Regions from separate parts of the Massilia sp. KIM genome, predicted to be linked through region 2. Evidence: predicted binding sites of a transcription regulator. Region 2 holds the regulator's gene; the other holds the start of a gene.

Region 1 (7,021 bases), on a different contig from region 2:
TGTGCGCAATCATGGGCTTGAACACGTTCAGCTCGAAGTTGCCCTGCGAGCCGCCGACCGTGAGCGCGACGTCGTTGCCGAACACCTGGCAGCAGATCATGGTCAGGGCTTCGCACTGGGTCGGGTTGACCTTGCCCGGCATGATCGAGCTGCCCGGTTCGTTCTCGGGGATGGTGATCTCGCCCAGGCCCGAGCGCGGGCCGGAAGCCATCCAGCGGATGTCGTTGGCGATCTTCATGAGCGCGGTGGCGAGGGTCTTGAAGGCGCCGTGGGCGCCGACCATGGCGTCGTGGCCGGCCAGGGCCATGAACTTGTTGGGTGCGCTCTTGAAGGACAGGCCGGTGCGCGAGCCCAGCTCGGCGGCGATGCGCGGCGCGAAGTCCGGGTGCGCGTTCAGGCCGGTGCCGACCGCGGTGCCGCCGGCCGCCAGCAGCAGCAGGCCGGGCAGGGCGGCGCGGATCGCCTGCTCGGAGAACTCGAGCTGGGCCACGTAGCCGGAGAACTCCTGGCCCAGGGTCAGCGGGGTGGCGTCCTGCAGGTGGGTGCGGCCGATCTTGACGATGTCGGCGAACTCGCGCGACTTGATCTCGAGCGTGCCGCGCAGCTTGGCCAGCGCCGGCAGCACGCCCTTGGCGACCGCGATCGCCGCCGCCACGTGCATGGCGGTGGGGAAGATGTCGTTCGAGGACTGGCCCATGTTGACGTGGTCGTTGGGGTGGAGCAGGCGGCCTTCGCCGCGCTCGCCGCCCAGGATCTCGGAGGCGCGGTTGGCCAGCACCTCGTTCATGTTCATGTTGCTCTGGGTGCCCGAGCCGGTCTGCCACACGGCCAGCGGGAATTCGTCGGGGTGGCGACCCTCGAGCACTTCGTCGGCGGCCTTGATGATGGCGTCGGCCTTGTCGGCCGGGAGCTTGCCCAGCGAACGGTTGACGGCCGCGGCGGCGCGCTTGACCTGGGCCAGGGCGGCGACCAGCTCCGGCGCCATGCGCTCGCTGGAGATATGGAAATGGTGGAGCGAGCGCTGGGTCTGCGCACCCCACAGGTGGTCCGCCGGCACCTCGATCGGTCCGAAGCTGTCCTTCTCAATCCTGTTTTCCATGAAATGTATCCTGTGCATGAGGGTTTGATTAAAGAGTTTAGCGCAATGTCCGTTAACATCGCTGGGCCTCACTCGTTTCCTCTTCCCTATGGCTTGCCGCCTTCCACTGTTTTTTTCCTGCGCGCTGATCCTGTCCGCCGCCGCTAACGCCGCCGAGCTGGGCGAACCGCGCGTCGCTTCCTACATGGGCCAGCCGCTGGTCGCGGACATCGAGCTGAACCTGATCGAACACCCCGGCCAGAAGGTCGATGCGCGCCTCGCCCATCCGGAGGTCTACCGGGGCGCCAACATCGGCATGCCGCACGTGCTGTCGACCCTGTCCATGTCTGTGATACAGCGCGACGGGCGCCAGTTCCTGCACATCACCTCGCGCGCCCCGGTTGAATCAAGCCACCTGCATCTTTACCTCGAGCTCGCCGACGGCGGCCAGCGCGCGGTGCGCCTGGCCACCTTGTGGCTGACGCCGGACCCGAATCCGGCCCCGGCGCCGCCGCTGCCGGCCCGCACGCCGCCGCAGGAGCCGGCGCAGGCGCAGGCGGCCGCGCCTGCCGCCGTCGCCGTCGCCGCGCCGGCGCCCGCCAGGCAGCCGGCGAAGGCGGTGGAAGCGCCGGCGCAGAATGTGGTGGCAAAGACGCCGACGCCGAAGCCGGCGCCCAAGGAAGCGCTCAAGCCGGTCGCCAAGGCCGACAGCAAGCCCGCCCCCAAGCCTGAACCGCTTGCCACGCCCGCCGCCAGGCCTGAACCGCCTGCCGCGCCCCTTTCCGCGCCGGCCTCAAGCGCCGCCTGCGTGCCCGCCGCGCAGCCCGCGCCGTCCGCGGTGTGCGCCGCGCTCGATGCCAGGAATGTCCAGCTGCGCGCCCAGATCGGCCAGCTGGAAGACCGGGTCAAGGTCCTGCAGGTGGCGATGGGCGCCAAGCCCGCCGAGCTCGAGGCCTTGACGCCGGCCGCGCCCAAGACCCACAAGCGCAAGAAGCCCGCTCCCGAACCGGTCGACGAGACGCCCTGGGGCTGGATCGCCGGCGGCCTGGGCGCGCTACTGGCCTTGGCCGGCGGGGTCGTGCTGGCGCGCCGCCGCAGGAAGGCGCCGGCCGCGCCCGTAGCGGACAGTCCGAAGGCAGGGCTGGCCGCGCGTCTGCGCCAGCGCTTCATGCGCAGGAAACCGGCCGAACCAGGCGTCGAACCCAGCCTTGAAGCTTCCGCGCACGACACGTCTACACAAGTCTGAAATTGGGTTATACTGAGCCCGTGATCGATGAGATCGCAGACGGCTCAGGGTCTGGCGCAGCCACCACCGATAGCGTGGCGCGGAAAGCAGACGATCGTTGAGGAAACGCCTGTGTCCGGAAGCAGTCCGCTTGCCTACTGTGTGCGACGGACGCCGGGAGCAACCGGCAAGAGGCGACGCCAGGAGATACCTGGTGCTCGCTCTCCCCAATTCGCGGCTGAGCCTAGGCTCGGTGGCAAAAAAAAGCGCCTGCGGGCGCTTTTTTCATTTCCGCCCGTGATGCACGCCCGTGATGCACGTCCGCGATGTGCGCCGGGAGCAGGGGGCAAGAAAAAAGGCGCCCACGGCGCCTTTTGTCATTCTTTCAAGTGAACGGCTCAGTGAGCGGCCATCGCGCGCTCGAGCTGCCCCATCCAGGGATCGGTCACGTCGCGGATCGCGCGGTCGTTCGCCATCAGCTGCTTGAGCAGGTCGATCTTGCGCAGGCGCTTGGCGCCGTCCAGCGCCGGCACGCCGCCGGCGGCGACACGCGCTTCGGTCTTGGCCTCGGCGCCCAGCTTGTCGAAGCCCTTCCAGTCGCCACCCTGGGCTGCGGACGCCATTTGGCCCGTCAGGTTGTTCAGGTTTTCGTACATGGCGAGGACGTCGTTCGCGGTCATATTTGCACCAAGGCAAGTAAATTCCGGCCGGATTGCCGGTTGTCTACATCGTTTACGGACGGGCTTGAGGGAACTTTAGGGTTTTCCAAAAAATTTTTTGAATATTTTTTAGCGAGCTCAAACTTGCCATCCTGGCATCGCCGACCCGTATGGCATGCTCCGGCATGTGCCCGCCATTCCCCAAATTCAGCAGTTTGGCCGCGTTTTTTGCAGTCTGTCGCATTCCCGCCGCGCTGGCCGGGCGCGCTGCTTAGAGTGCATGCTGAGTTCTTGCGCAGTCCGGCGCCAGTCCGGACGCCCATACGAGAGAGAGAGTCATGAGAGACAAGCCGGTCCTGCGCACCGCGGCAGCGGTTGCGCTCGCTGTATCGAGCGCCTGCGCCCTTGCGGAAGCGCCGTTTTCCTTTGCCACCACCCAAGGCAAGCTGCCCAAGGACGTGGTGCCGGTCCAGTACACCGCCCACCTGAAGACCGACCTGGCCGGCAATGCCTTCCGCGGCAGCCAGACCGTCGACATCGAGGTCCTGAAGGCCACCTCGACCATCATGCTGAACGCGGACAACATGGAGATCGAGGGCGCCAGCCTGTCCGGCAAGGGACTGGCCCCGCTCAAGCTGAAGCCGGTGCTCGACCGCGAGCAGCAGACCCTGCGCTTCGACCTCAGGCAACCGCTGGCGCCCGGCAAGTACCAGCTGGCGCTGCAGTTCCGGGGCCTGATCAACCGCGAGGCGCGCGGCATGTTCTACGTGAACTACAAGGCCAAGGGGGTGGACAAGAAATTGATCGCCACCACCATGGCCCCGGCCGACGCGCGCCGCGTGCTGCCGACCTGGGACGAGCCGGCCTTCCGCGCCCGCTTCAAGCTGACGGTCGACGTGCCGGCCCATTTCAAGGCCTATTCGACCACCCCGGTCGAGCACCAAGAGCCGATCGCAGGCGGCATGCAGCGCATCAGCTTCGGCAACACGCCCAAGATGCCGAGCTACCTGGTGGTGCTGGTGGCGGGCGAGATGGAGCGTTTGTCGGGCCAGCAGGACGGGGTCGATATCGGCATCGTGACCACCGAGGGCAAGCTCGCCTCCGCCGCCTTCCCGCTGGCTGCCACGCGCGACCTGCTGCACTACTTTAACGATTACTTCGGCATTCCCTATCCGCTGCCCAAGCTGGACCAGATCGCCATCCCAGGCGGCTTCAACGGCGCCATGGAGAACTGGGGCGCGGTGGTCTACAACGAGCCGACCCTGCTCTACGACCCGCAGCGCAGCCCCGAAAAGGTCAAGAAGCTGACCTTCAACATCAATGCCCACGAGGTGGCCCACCAGTGGTTCGGTAATCTGGTGACCATGGCCTGGTGGGACAATCTCTGGCTCAACGAAGGCTTCGCCTCCTGGATGGCGGCCAAGGCCACCCAGCACTTCCACCCCGAATGGCGTCCCTACCTGGACGGCATCGCCGAGCGCGAGTACGTGCTCAACCTGGACGCGCGCAAGACCACCCATCCGATCCAGCGGCCGATCGACAACGAAGAGCAGGCCGCCGCCGCCTTCGACCCCATCACCTACCACAAGGGCCAGGCCTTCCTGCGCATGCTCGAGGCCTACCTGGGCGAAGAACCCTTCCGCAAGGGCATCCGCGCCTACATGGCCAGGCACCAGTATTCGAACACCACCTCGGCCGACCTGTGGCAGGCGCTCGAGAAGGCCACCGGCAAGCCGGTCGAGAAGCTGGCCTCGGACTGGACCCTGCAGCCGGGCTTCCCCCTGATCAGGGTGGAGCAGGTGTGCGAGGACGGCAAGCGCAAGGTTACCTTGTCGCAGGAACAGTTCCGCCTGGACGAGCCGGCGCTTGAAAAACGCCTGTGGGCTATCCCGGTCCAGGTGGGCGTGGTGGACGGCAAGGCCTGGACCATGCTGCTGTCCAACCCCAGCAAGAGCTTCACCCAGGCCAGCTGCGAAGGCACCCTGGTGGTCGACCCGTACAGCGTGGGCTATTTCCGGGTGCACTACGATCCGGCCAGCTTCCAGGCCCTGGCCTCGCAGGCGCCGCGCCTGCGCGATTCGACCCGTCTCAAGCTCCTGACCGACACCTGGGCCATGGTCGCGGCCGGCCACATGCAGCTGGACGGCTACCTGAACCTGGTGCGCAAGTACCGGGACGAGCCGCGCCTGGCGGTATGGGAGTCGATCCTGGCCAACCTGCGCACCCTCGACACCCTGGCGCGCGGCGAGCCGGAGCAGGCGAAGATCCGCCGCTTCCTCATCGAGCTGGCCGGGCCGAAGTTCGCCCAGCTCGGCTGGGACGAAAAGCCCGGCGAAGCGATCGAGGACGCCGAGCTGCGCGCACTGCTGGCCACCGCGATGGCGCGCGCCGGCGACCCGCAGGCGACCGCCCAGGCCAAGCGCCGCTTCGCCGGCTACCTGAAGGACCCATCCTCGGTGAGCCCGGCCATGATCGATTTCGTCACCAGCATCGCCGGCCGCTATGCCGACCAGGCCACCTACGAGGCGCTGGCGGCGCGCGTGGCCAGCGCCGCCACCAGCGAAGAGCGCAACCGCTTCGGCAAGGCCCTGGTGGCCGCCCAGGACCCGGCGCTGGCCGAACGCACCATGAAGGCGCTGCTGTCGCCCGAGACCCCGCCCGACCTGCTTCCCTACCTCGTGGGCGGCGTCGCGAACGAGCACCTGGACAAGACCTGGGCCTTCGCCACCGCCAACCGCGAGGCGTTGCTGAACAACATGGAGGCGCTGGGCCGCTACGGCCTGTTCGCGAGCATCGTCGGCTCCTCGAGCAACCCGGCCCATGCCGAGATGATGGAAGACTACATGCGCAAGAACTTCGGCCCGGACGCCGTGGTCGAAGCCGAACGCGTCGGCAATGGCGTGCGCCTCCGCGCCGCCCAGAAGGCGCGCCTGCTGCCGCAGGTGCGCGCCGCCCTGCAATGAACCCAACAACGATACCTGGAGAGAGAAGGGAACCCATGAACACCCGCCGGACACCGATCAAGACAGCCGTTTCCCTGGCCCTGTGCGGCGCCATGCTGGCCGCCGCCCCCGCCTTCGCCGCCGATCAAGTCGCCGCCACCGCCGCCCCGGCCAAACCGGCCGCCGCCACCATGCTGCCGGGCGACGATTTCTTTGCCTGGGCCAACAGCGAATGGCTGGCCAGGACCGAGATCCCGGCCGACCGCGGCGCCTGGAGCTCGATGCACGCGCTGGCCGACGAGACCAATGGCCGCATCGTCAAGCTGATCGAAGCCGCCGGCGCCGACAAGTCCGCCGGCGCCGAGGCGCGCAAGGTGGCCGATTTCTACCAGGCCTACATGAACGAAGCGGCGATCGAGGCGGCCGGCCTGGCCCCGCTCAAGCCCCACCTCGCCAGGATCGAGGCGGTCAAGACCCGCGCCGACCTGGCGCGCTTGCTGGGCGCCTCGCTGCGCGCTGACGTCGACCCGCTCAACGCCACCGACTTCGAGACCGAGAACCTGTTCGGCGTCTGGATCAACCAGGGCCTGACCGATCCTTCGCGCAATCTGCCTTACCTGCTGCAGGGCGGCCTGGGCATGCCGGACCGCGCCTACTACCTCGACGACAACAAGAAGATGGTCGAGCTGCGCGCCAAGTACCGCCAGCACATCGCCGCCATGCTCAAGCTGGCCGGCTACGACAATGCCGAGGCGCGCGCCGACAAGATCTTCGCGCTCGAGACCGCGCTCGCCCAAAGCCACGCCACGCGCGAGGAATCGGCCGACATCCAGAAGGCCAACAACCTCTGGAGCGCCAAGGACTTCGCCGCCAGGGCGCCCGGCATGGACTGGGAGCTCTTTTTCAAGGCCGCAGGCCTGGGCAAGCAGGACCGCTTCCTGGTCTACCATCCGGGCGCCGTCACCGGCGCCGCCCGCCAGGTGGCGGCCACGGAGGTCGCGGTGTGGAAGGATTACCTGGCCTTCCATTTGGTGAACCAGTTCGCCAGCGTGCTGCCGAAGGCCTTCGGCGACCAGCGTTTCGCCTTCTACGGCACGGCGCTGGCCGGCACGCTGCA
Region 2 (7,021 bases):
GACGTGATGCCGGTCGACACCCTGGGCCTGGAAGTGGGCTACCGCCTGATCCCCCTGGTCGACAAGACCCAGGGCGGCGAGCTGCTCAAGCGCATCAAGGGCATCCGCAAGAAGTTCGCCCAGGAAGTCGGCTTCCTGGCGCCGCCGGTGCACATCCGCGACAACCTGGAGCTCAAGCCCTCGGCCTACCGCATCACCCTCAAGGGCGTGGAAGTGGGCACGGGCGAGGCCATCAACGGCCAGTTCCTGGCGATCAACCCTGGCATGGCGAGCGGCACCCTGCCGGGCCTGGTGACCACCGATCCGGCCTTCGGCCTGCCCGCGATCTGGATCGAGGCCGGCCTGCGCGACGAGGCCCAGTCCATGGGCTACACCGTGGTCGACGCCGGCACCGTGGTGGCGACGCACCTGAACCATTTGATCACCACCCACGCCTCGGAACTGCTGGGCCGCATGGAAGTGCAGGCGCTGCTCGACCACCTGGGCAAGGAAACCCCGAAGCTGGTGGAAGAGCTGGTGCCGAAGCTGGTGTCGCTGTCGACCCTGCAGAAGGTGCTGCAGAACCTGCTGGTCGAGGGCGTGCACATCCGCGACATGCGCACCATCATCGAGGCGCTGTCGGAGTACGCGGGCCAGACCCAGGATCCGGGCGACCTGACCGCGATGGTGCGCGTGGCCCTGGGCCGGGCCATCGTGCAGCAGCTCTTCCCGGGCTCCAACGAGCTGTCGGTGATGACCCTGGACAACCGCCTCGAGCGCCTGCTGATGCAGGCCATGAGCGCGGGCGGCGACGGCACCGGCATCGAGCCGGGCCTGGCCGACACCATCGCCCAGCAGGCCGCCAACGCGGCCCAGCAGCAGGAACAGATGGGCCTGACCCCGGTGCTGCTGGTGCCGGCGCCGCTGCGGGTGCTGCTGTCGCGCTTCCTGCGCCGCGCCGTGCCCCAGCTCAAGGTTCTGTCGCATGCTGAGGTGCCGGAATCCAAGACGATTCGTGTGACCAGCCTGGTGGGTGCGCAGATGTAAGTGGGGGAGGGTGTCAGGCGTGGTCCCTTAACAAACTTGGGTCCCCGCCTGCGCGGGGACGACGTTGGTTTAGCCTATGGTTGTACGTGCACCACGGCTCCGGTAAACCAGACACACCTTCTCTAGCCCGCTCCCTCAGCACGTCGTCCCCGCGCAGGCGTGGCCCAAGTCCGCCGCGCACCTCCGCCCCCCCATCCCCCAGCACTTGAATTAACCCCTTTTCCCCATCCTTTTCCCCCATTCGTTTCCTCAAAGCATCGTCAATAATGCTTGCTATGGAAGGGCCATTTCGGCTCGGCAAGCAAAAAGATGAAGTGCGGAGAAAAACGATGAAAGTGAAGAAATTTACAGCGGCGACTTCCCGGGATGCCTTGCGCAAGGTGCGCGAAGCGCTCGGCCCGGACGCCGTCATCCTCTCCAACCGCCCGGTCGACGGCGTGGTCGAGATCCTCGCCCTCGACAACGACGACGTCGCCTCGCTGGCCTCGCCGTCCCCCGATTCGGAAATGGCCCAGCCCCAGCCGCGCCTGGACCACTTCGCCGACGCCGAAGAACTGGCCCCGGCCTTCGCCGCCCCGCGCCGCATGGCCGAGCCGGCCACCCCGGCCTTCAGCACCCGCCGCATGCCCGAACCCCAGCCTGAACCCGCGTTCGAGCCGGCCCCGACCTACGCCAACCGCCGCGCCCCGGCCCCGGAACCGGCCTTCGACATGGCCGCCATGAGCTCGATGATGAGCGCCGCCATCGCCCAGGCCAAGGAATCGGCCGCCGCCGAGATGCACGGCATGATGAGCGAAATCCGCGCCATGCGCGGCCTGATGGAAACCCAGCTCGCCGAGCTGTCCTGGAACGCCACCGCCCAGCGCGAGCCGCACAAGGCCACCGTGCTGCGCGAGATGCTGGCCGCCGGCTTCTCGGTCACCCTGGCGCGCTACCTGGTCGACAAGATGCCGGCCGTGAAGGACGCGGGCGAAGCCCTGCGCTGGATCAAGACCGTACTGGCCCGTAACCTGACCACCATCGCCAACGAAGACGACCTGCTGTCGCGCGGCGGCGTGTTCGCCCTGGTCGGCCCGACCGGCGTCGGCAAGACCACCACCACCGCCAAGCTGGCCGCGCGCTGCGTGATGCGCCACGGCCCGGACAAGCTGGCCCTGATCACCACCGACGCCTACCGTATCGGCGGCCACGAGCAGCTGCGCATCTACGGCAAGATCCTGGGCGTGATGGTGCACTCGGTGAAGGACGAAGCCGACCTGCGCATCGCCCTGAAGGAACTCAAGAACAAGCACACCGTGCTGATCGACACCATCGGCATGTCGCAGCGCGACCAGATGGTGACCGAGCAGGTGGCCATGCTGAGCGAGTCGGGCGCCGACGTGAAGCGCCTGCTGTGCCTGAACTCGACCTCGACCAACGAGACCCTGAACGAAGTGGTGCGCGCCTACCAGGGCAGCGGGCTGGCCGGCTGCATCATGACCAAGCTGGACGAAGCCGCCTCGATCGGCAACGTGCTGGACGTGGTGATCCGCCAGAAGCTCAACCTGCACTACATCTCGAACGGCCAGCGGGTGCCGGAAGACCTGCACCTGGCCGACCGCGCGATGCTGGTCGACCGCGCCTTCCGCAACCGCAAGGAAGGCGGCGTCAGCGAGGCCGACCTGCCCCTGATGATGGGCAACCTGGGCGGCATGCACAACGACCGCGGCCTGCGCGAGGTGTCCCTTGGCTAGTTTCGATTTCGACCAGGCCGAAGGCCTGCGCCGGATGCTGCAGGGCCCGCGCCCGCGCATCGTCACCTTCCTCTCGGCCACCCCTGAAGACGACAAGGGCGCGATGCTGGTCAACCTGGGCGCCTCGCTGGCCCAGACCGGCAACGAGGTCCTGATCGTCGACGCCTGCGACATCGACTACGGCGTCGCCCGCCGCCTGGGCCTGAACCGCAAGGCGTCGCTCTTGCAGGTGGCGCGCCAGGAATGCGCGCTCAACCAGGTGATCCACCCGGCCCCGCAGGGCTTCTCGGTGGCGCCGATGGGCGTGCCGGCCGGCGCCGACGACACCCGCCGCCTGGCCAAGACCTTCGACGTGCTGGCCAAGCAGGCCGGGATCGTGATGGTGGACGGCGAACTCGGTCCGGACGGCGCCTTCCCGGTGCCGCTGATGGCCAGCGCCGAGATCGTGGTCCAGGTCTCGACCGGCGCCAGCTCCATCACCAACGCCTATGCGCTGATCAAGCGCCTGTCGCAGCAGCTCGGCCGCCGCCCCTTCGGCATCCTGGTGACGGGCGCGACGGAGGCGGAGGCCAAGGTGGTATACGATAATATGTCAGCAGCGGCAACACGTTACCTGGCAGTCAAGCTCAGTTACCTGGGTTCGGTGCCGGCCGACGAGTACCTGCACCGGGCCGCGCGCCTGGGCCGGGCGGTGGTCGACGCCTTCCCGCTGGCGGGGGCCTCGGTCGCCTTCCGCCGCCTGGCCGGCAAGTTCGCGCTGCAGGCCGCGCCGCAGTTCGGCAGGCAGGGAGGCGGCGCGCATTTCGGCCACTGAAGCGGTAACGACAACGAACAAGAAAGATTCGACGCAAGAGCATGTACACGGTCAAAGGGAAAGCGGACAAGAACCATTTGCTGACGGAGCACATGCCGTTGGTGAAGCGTCTTGCCCACCACATGAAGGCCAAGCTGCCGCCTTCGGTGGAAGTGGATGACCTGGTACAGGCGGGCATGATGGGCCTGCTGGACGCCATCAACCGCTACGAGGACAACCATGGCGCGCAGTTCGAGACCTACGCGGTGCTGCGCATCCGCGGCGCCATGCTCGACGAGCTGCGCAACTCCGACTGGATGCCACGCAGCACGCGCCAGAACATGCGCAAGGTCGAGACCGCGATGAACGAACTCCAGCAGCGCCTCGGCCGTCCGCCTTCGGAATCCGAGGTCGCCAAGGCGCTCAAGCTGTCGCTGGCCGACTACCAGGAAATGCTGTCCGACGGCGGCGGCCACCAGCTGGTCTATTACGAAGACTTCCGCGGCGACGACGACGACGGCAGCTTCCTCGACCGCTATGCCGTGGACGACGAGGATCCGCTGCGCAGCCTGCTCGACACCGACTTCCGCCAGGCCGTGATCGACGCCATTGATGCGCTGCCGCCGCGCGAGAAGATGCTGATGGGCCTGTACTACGAAGAGGAACTGAACCTGAAGGAGATCGGGGCCGTCATGGGCGTGAGCGAATCGCGGGTGTCGCAGCTGCACACCCAGGCCGTGGCGCGCCTGCGCGCGGCCCTTCGGGAGCAATTGTGGACTGGTCCAGCGTAATCGGGCTGGGCCTGGCGCTGGCCGGCGTCCTGCTCGGCCACAGCCTGGACGGCGGGCGCTTCGCCTCGCTGTTCCAGCCGGCCGCCTTCGCCATCGTGGTGGTCGGCACCTTCGGCGCCGTGCTGCTGCAGAGCGAGCGCAAGGCCTTTGTCAGCGGCCTGCGCATGCTGCGCTGGGTCTTCTTCCCGCCGCGCGGCGAGCGCGAAAAGCTCTCGCGCGAGATCGCGCTGTGGAGCCTGACGGCCCGGCGCGACGGCCTGCTCTCGCTCGAACAATACATGGGCACGCGCGACCTCTACGTGCAGAAGGGCCTGCGCCTGGTGGTCGACGGCATCCAGCCCGACAAGCTGCGCAGCCTGCTCGAACACGAGATCAACGGCTACGAATTCGCCCAGCGCCAGGCGGCGCGCATCTGGGAATCGGCGGCCGGCTACGCGCCCACCATCGGCATCCTGGGCGCGGTGCTGGGCCTGATCCACGTGATGGAAAACCTGAACGACCCGGCGCGCCTGGGTCCGGGCATCGCGGTCGCCTTCGTCTCCACCGTCTACGGGGTGGGGCTGGCCAACCTGTTCTTCTACCCGGTCGGGAACAAGCTCAAGGCCATCGTCGCCGACAAGGTGTCCCAGTACGAGATCCTGCTCGAAGTCTTCCACGACATCGCCACCGGCGACCACACGCGCGTGATCGACGAGCGCGTGGCCAGCCTGCTGGTGCGCCACTAGGGCGGGGCGATGTCGCGCAGACGCTACGACGACGACACGCCCCAGGAGCAGCAGCACGAGCGCTGGCTGATCTCCTATGCCGACTTCATTACCCTGCTGTTCGCCTTCTTCGTGGTGATGTACGCGATCTCGATCGTCAACGAGGGCAAGTACCAGGTGCTGTCCGAAGCCTTGGGCGACGCCTTCGGCGGGCGCGGCGCGGCCGTGCGGCCCAACACCCAGGTCGAGCCGGTGCTGCCGCTGTCGCACATCGTCAACCGCAAGCGCAACGAGATGGCGCGCCGCGAACGCGAGAAGATGGCGGTGCTGGCGCGCGACCTGTCGGCGACCCTGCTGCCGCTGGTGAAGTCGGGCCAGGTGCGGGTGACCCAGAACGCGCGCGGGGTCAGCGTCGAGATCAACGCCAGCGTGCTGTTCGAGCAGGGCCAGGCCGTGCTCCAGCGCGACGCCCAGGAAGTGCTGCGCGAGGTCGGCGGCCTGCTGCGCAGCGACACCCACCGCATCGAGGTCGAAGGGCATACCGACGACGTGCCGATCGCCAGCGCGGTCTATCCGTCCAACTGGGAACTGTCGGCCGCGCGCGCGGCCAGCGTGGTGCGCCTGTTCATCGACAGCGGGGTAGGAGAGGCGCGCCTGTCGGCGCTCGGCTTCGCCGCCACCCGACCGGTCGCGCCCAACCTGGACGCGGCCGGGCAGGCGCGCAACCGGCGGGTGGCGGTGATGATCCTGGCCGCCCTGCCCGAGACCGGGGGCGAAATGCCGCCGCCGGTCCGGCCCTGAATTCGTGCTAGAGTCCCGGGAAGACGAGTTCAGGGCCTGGGGCCGAAGGGTTGTGCATGCATATCAAACGAACTGTGCCTGTCCTGCTGCTGGCGCTGGCGGGCCTGGTGGGCGCCAGCGGCGCCGTGGAGGCCGACGTGAACGTGAAGCACAGGCTGGACGTGGAGACCGGCGGCGGCAAGGTGCTGGTGCGCGTCATGATCGAGAACCATGGCGAGGCCACGATCTGGGTGCCGCGCGAAGTCGCGGCCGAGGACGCGCTGACCGGCAAACGCTTCGACCTGCGCGAGGCAAAGGGCGGCAAGGAAGTCGCCTACGCCGGCCCGATGGTCAAGCGCGCCGCCTACACGGCGGCCGACTACCTCGAGGTCAAGCCGCACACCATGCACCTGAACACCATCGACATCACCCCCGCCTATGCCTTCGCCAAGGGCGCGCGCGCCTACGAGATCCGCTACGACGGTCCCTACCTGCGCGACCTCGGCAAGCTCGACGAGACGAGCCACAGCCCGGCGGAGCCGGTGCGCTTCCGCTTCACCGGCCGCTAGGCAGGGCGCCAGGCCGAGCGTGGACGGCGGGCCGTCCACGCGTCCTTCGTCAGGCGCTCATTGCAGCGCCGGCGTATTTTCCCCGAAATACTCGTGCGAGTCGGCGTTGTCGACCGCCTTGGCCGGATCGGTGATCGCCAGGTTGGCGGCCGCGCTCTGGCCGTAGGCGTAGTCGTCGGTGCCGGCCACCACATTGAAGTGGCTCATCTCGTGCAGCAGGGTGCCGCCCTTTGAGTCGGTGCCGGTCAGGGGCGCGCTCCAGAAGGCCTTGCAGACGTAGATGGTGTAGGGCTGGGTCGGGTAGACATAGGCGTAATAAGTCTTCTTGCAGCCGCAGTCCACCGTCACCGGCTTGTTCGCGAAGGCGTCCTTGATGGCCGCAAAATTGGCCTTCACCTTGGCCGCGCGGCCGCTGTCGGCGGCGCCGAACCACTTGGTGTAGCGCGCGCCGAGCGAGGGCTTGCTCATGTAGGCGTCGGAGTCGCTGGCCATGTTCAGGCCGGCCTGCATGGCTTGCACGATGGTGCTCTGCTGGGAGGTGGTGCACCTGGCGAAGGACAGGCCGCCGGCGGAAGGAGCCGGATCGGTCCCGCGCTTCATCGCCTCCAGGTCCAGGGTGGGCGGG

Evidence for each region. The regulator FliA, encoded in region 2, starts transcription of late flagellar genes. The targets are predictions, from matches to a motif close to CTAAAGTTTNNNNNNNNNNNGCCGNTA.
Region 1: the regulator FliA is predicted to act here: its motif matches at 3,036-3,062, upstream of B0920_RS11305 (flagellar protein FliT).

What each region holds. Positions count from the first base shown of each region.
Region 1 covers NZ_MVAD01000001.1:2,596,950-2,603,970, reverse strand. Annotated here, with positions in the region: gene fumC (class II fumarate hydratase) at 1-1,099, opposite strand, end outside; gene B0920_RS11310 (FimV family protein) at 1,188-2,324, shown strand; gene B0920_RS11305 (flagellar protein FliT) at 2,702-2,983, opposite strand; gene B0920_RS11300 (M1 family metallopeptidase) at 3,301-5,925, shown strand; gene B0920_RS11295 (M13 family metallopeptidase) at 5,961-7,021, shown strand, end outside.
Region 2 covers NZ_MVAD01000002.1:918,526-925,546, forward strand. Annotated here, with positions in the region: gene flhA (flagellar biosynthesis protein FlhA) at 1-1,026, shown strand, start outside; gene flhF (flagellar biosynthesis protein FlhF) at 1,356-2,759, shown strand; gene B0920_RS18775 (antiactivator of flagellar biosynthesis FleN protein) at 2,752-3,573, shown strand; gene B0920_RS18780 (RNA polymerase sigma factor FliA) at 3,615-4,343, shown strand; gene B0920_RS18785 (flagellar motor protein) at 4,325-5,068, shown strand; gene motD (flagellar motor protein MotD) at 5,078-5,848, shown strand; gene B0920_RS18795 (hypothetical protein) at 5,905-6,396, shown strand; gene B0920_RS18800 (M35 family metallo-endopeptidase) at 6,454-7,021, opposite strand, start outside.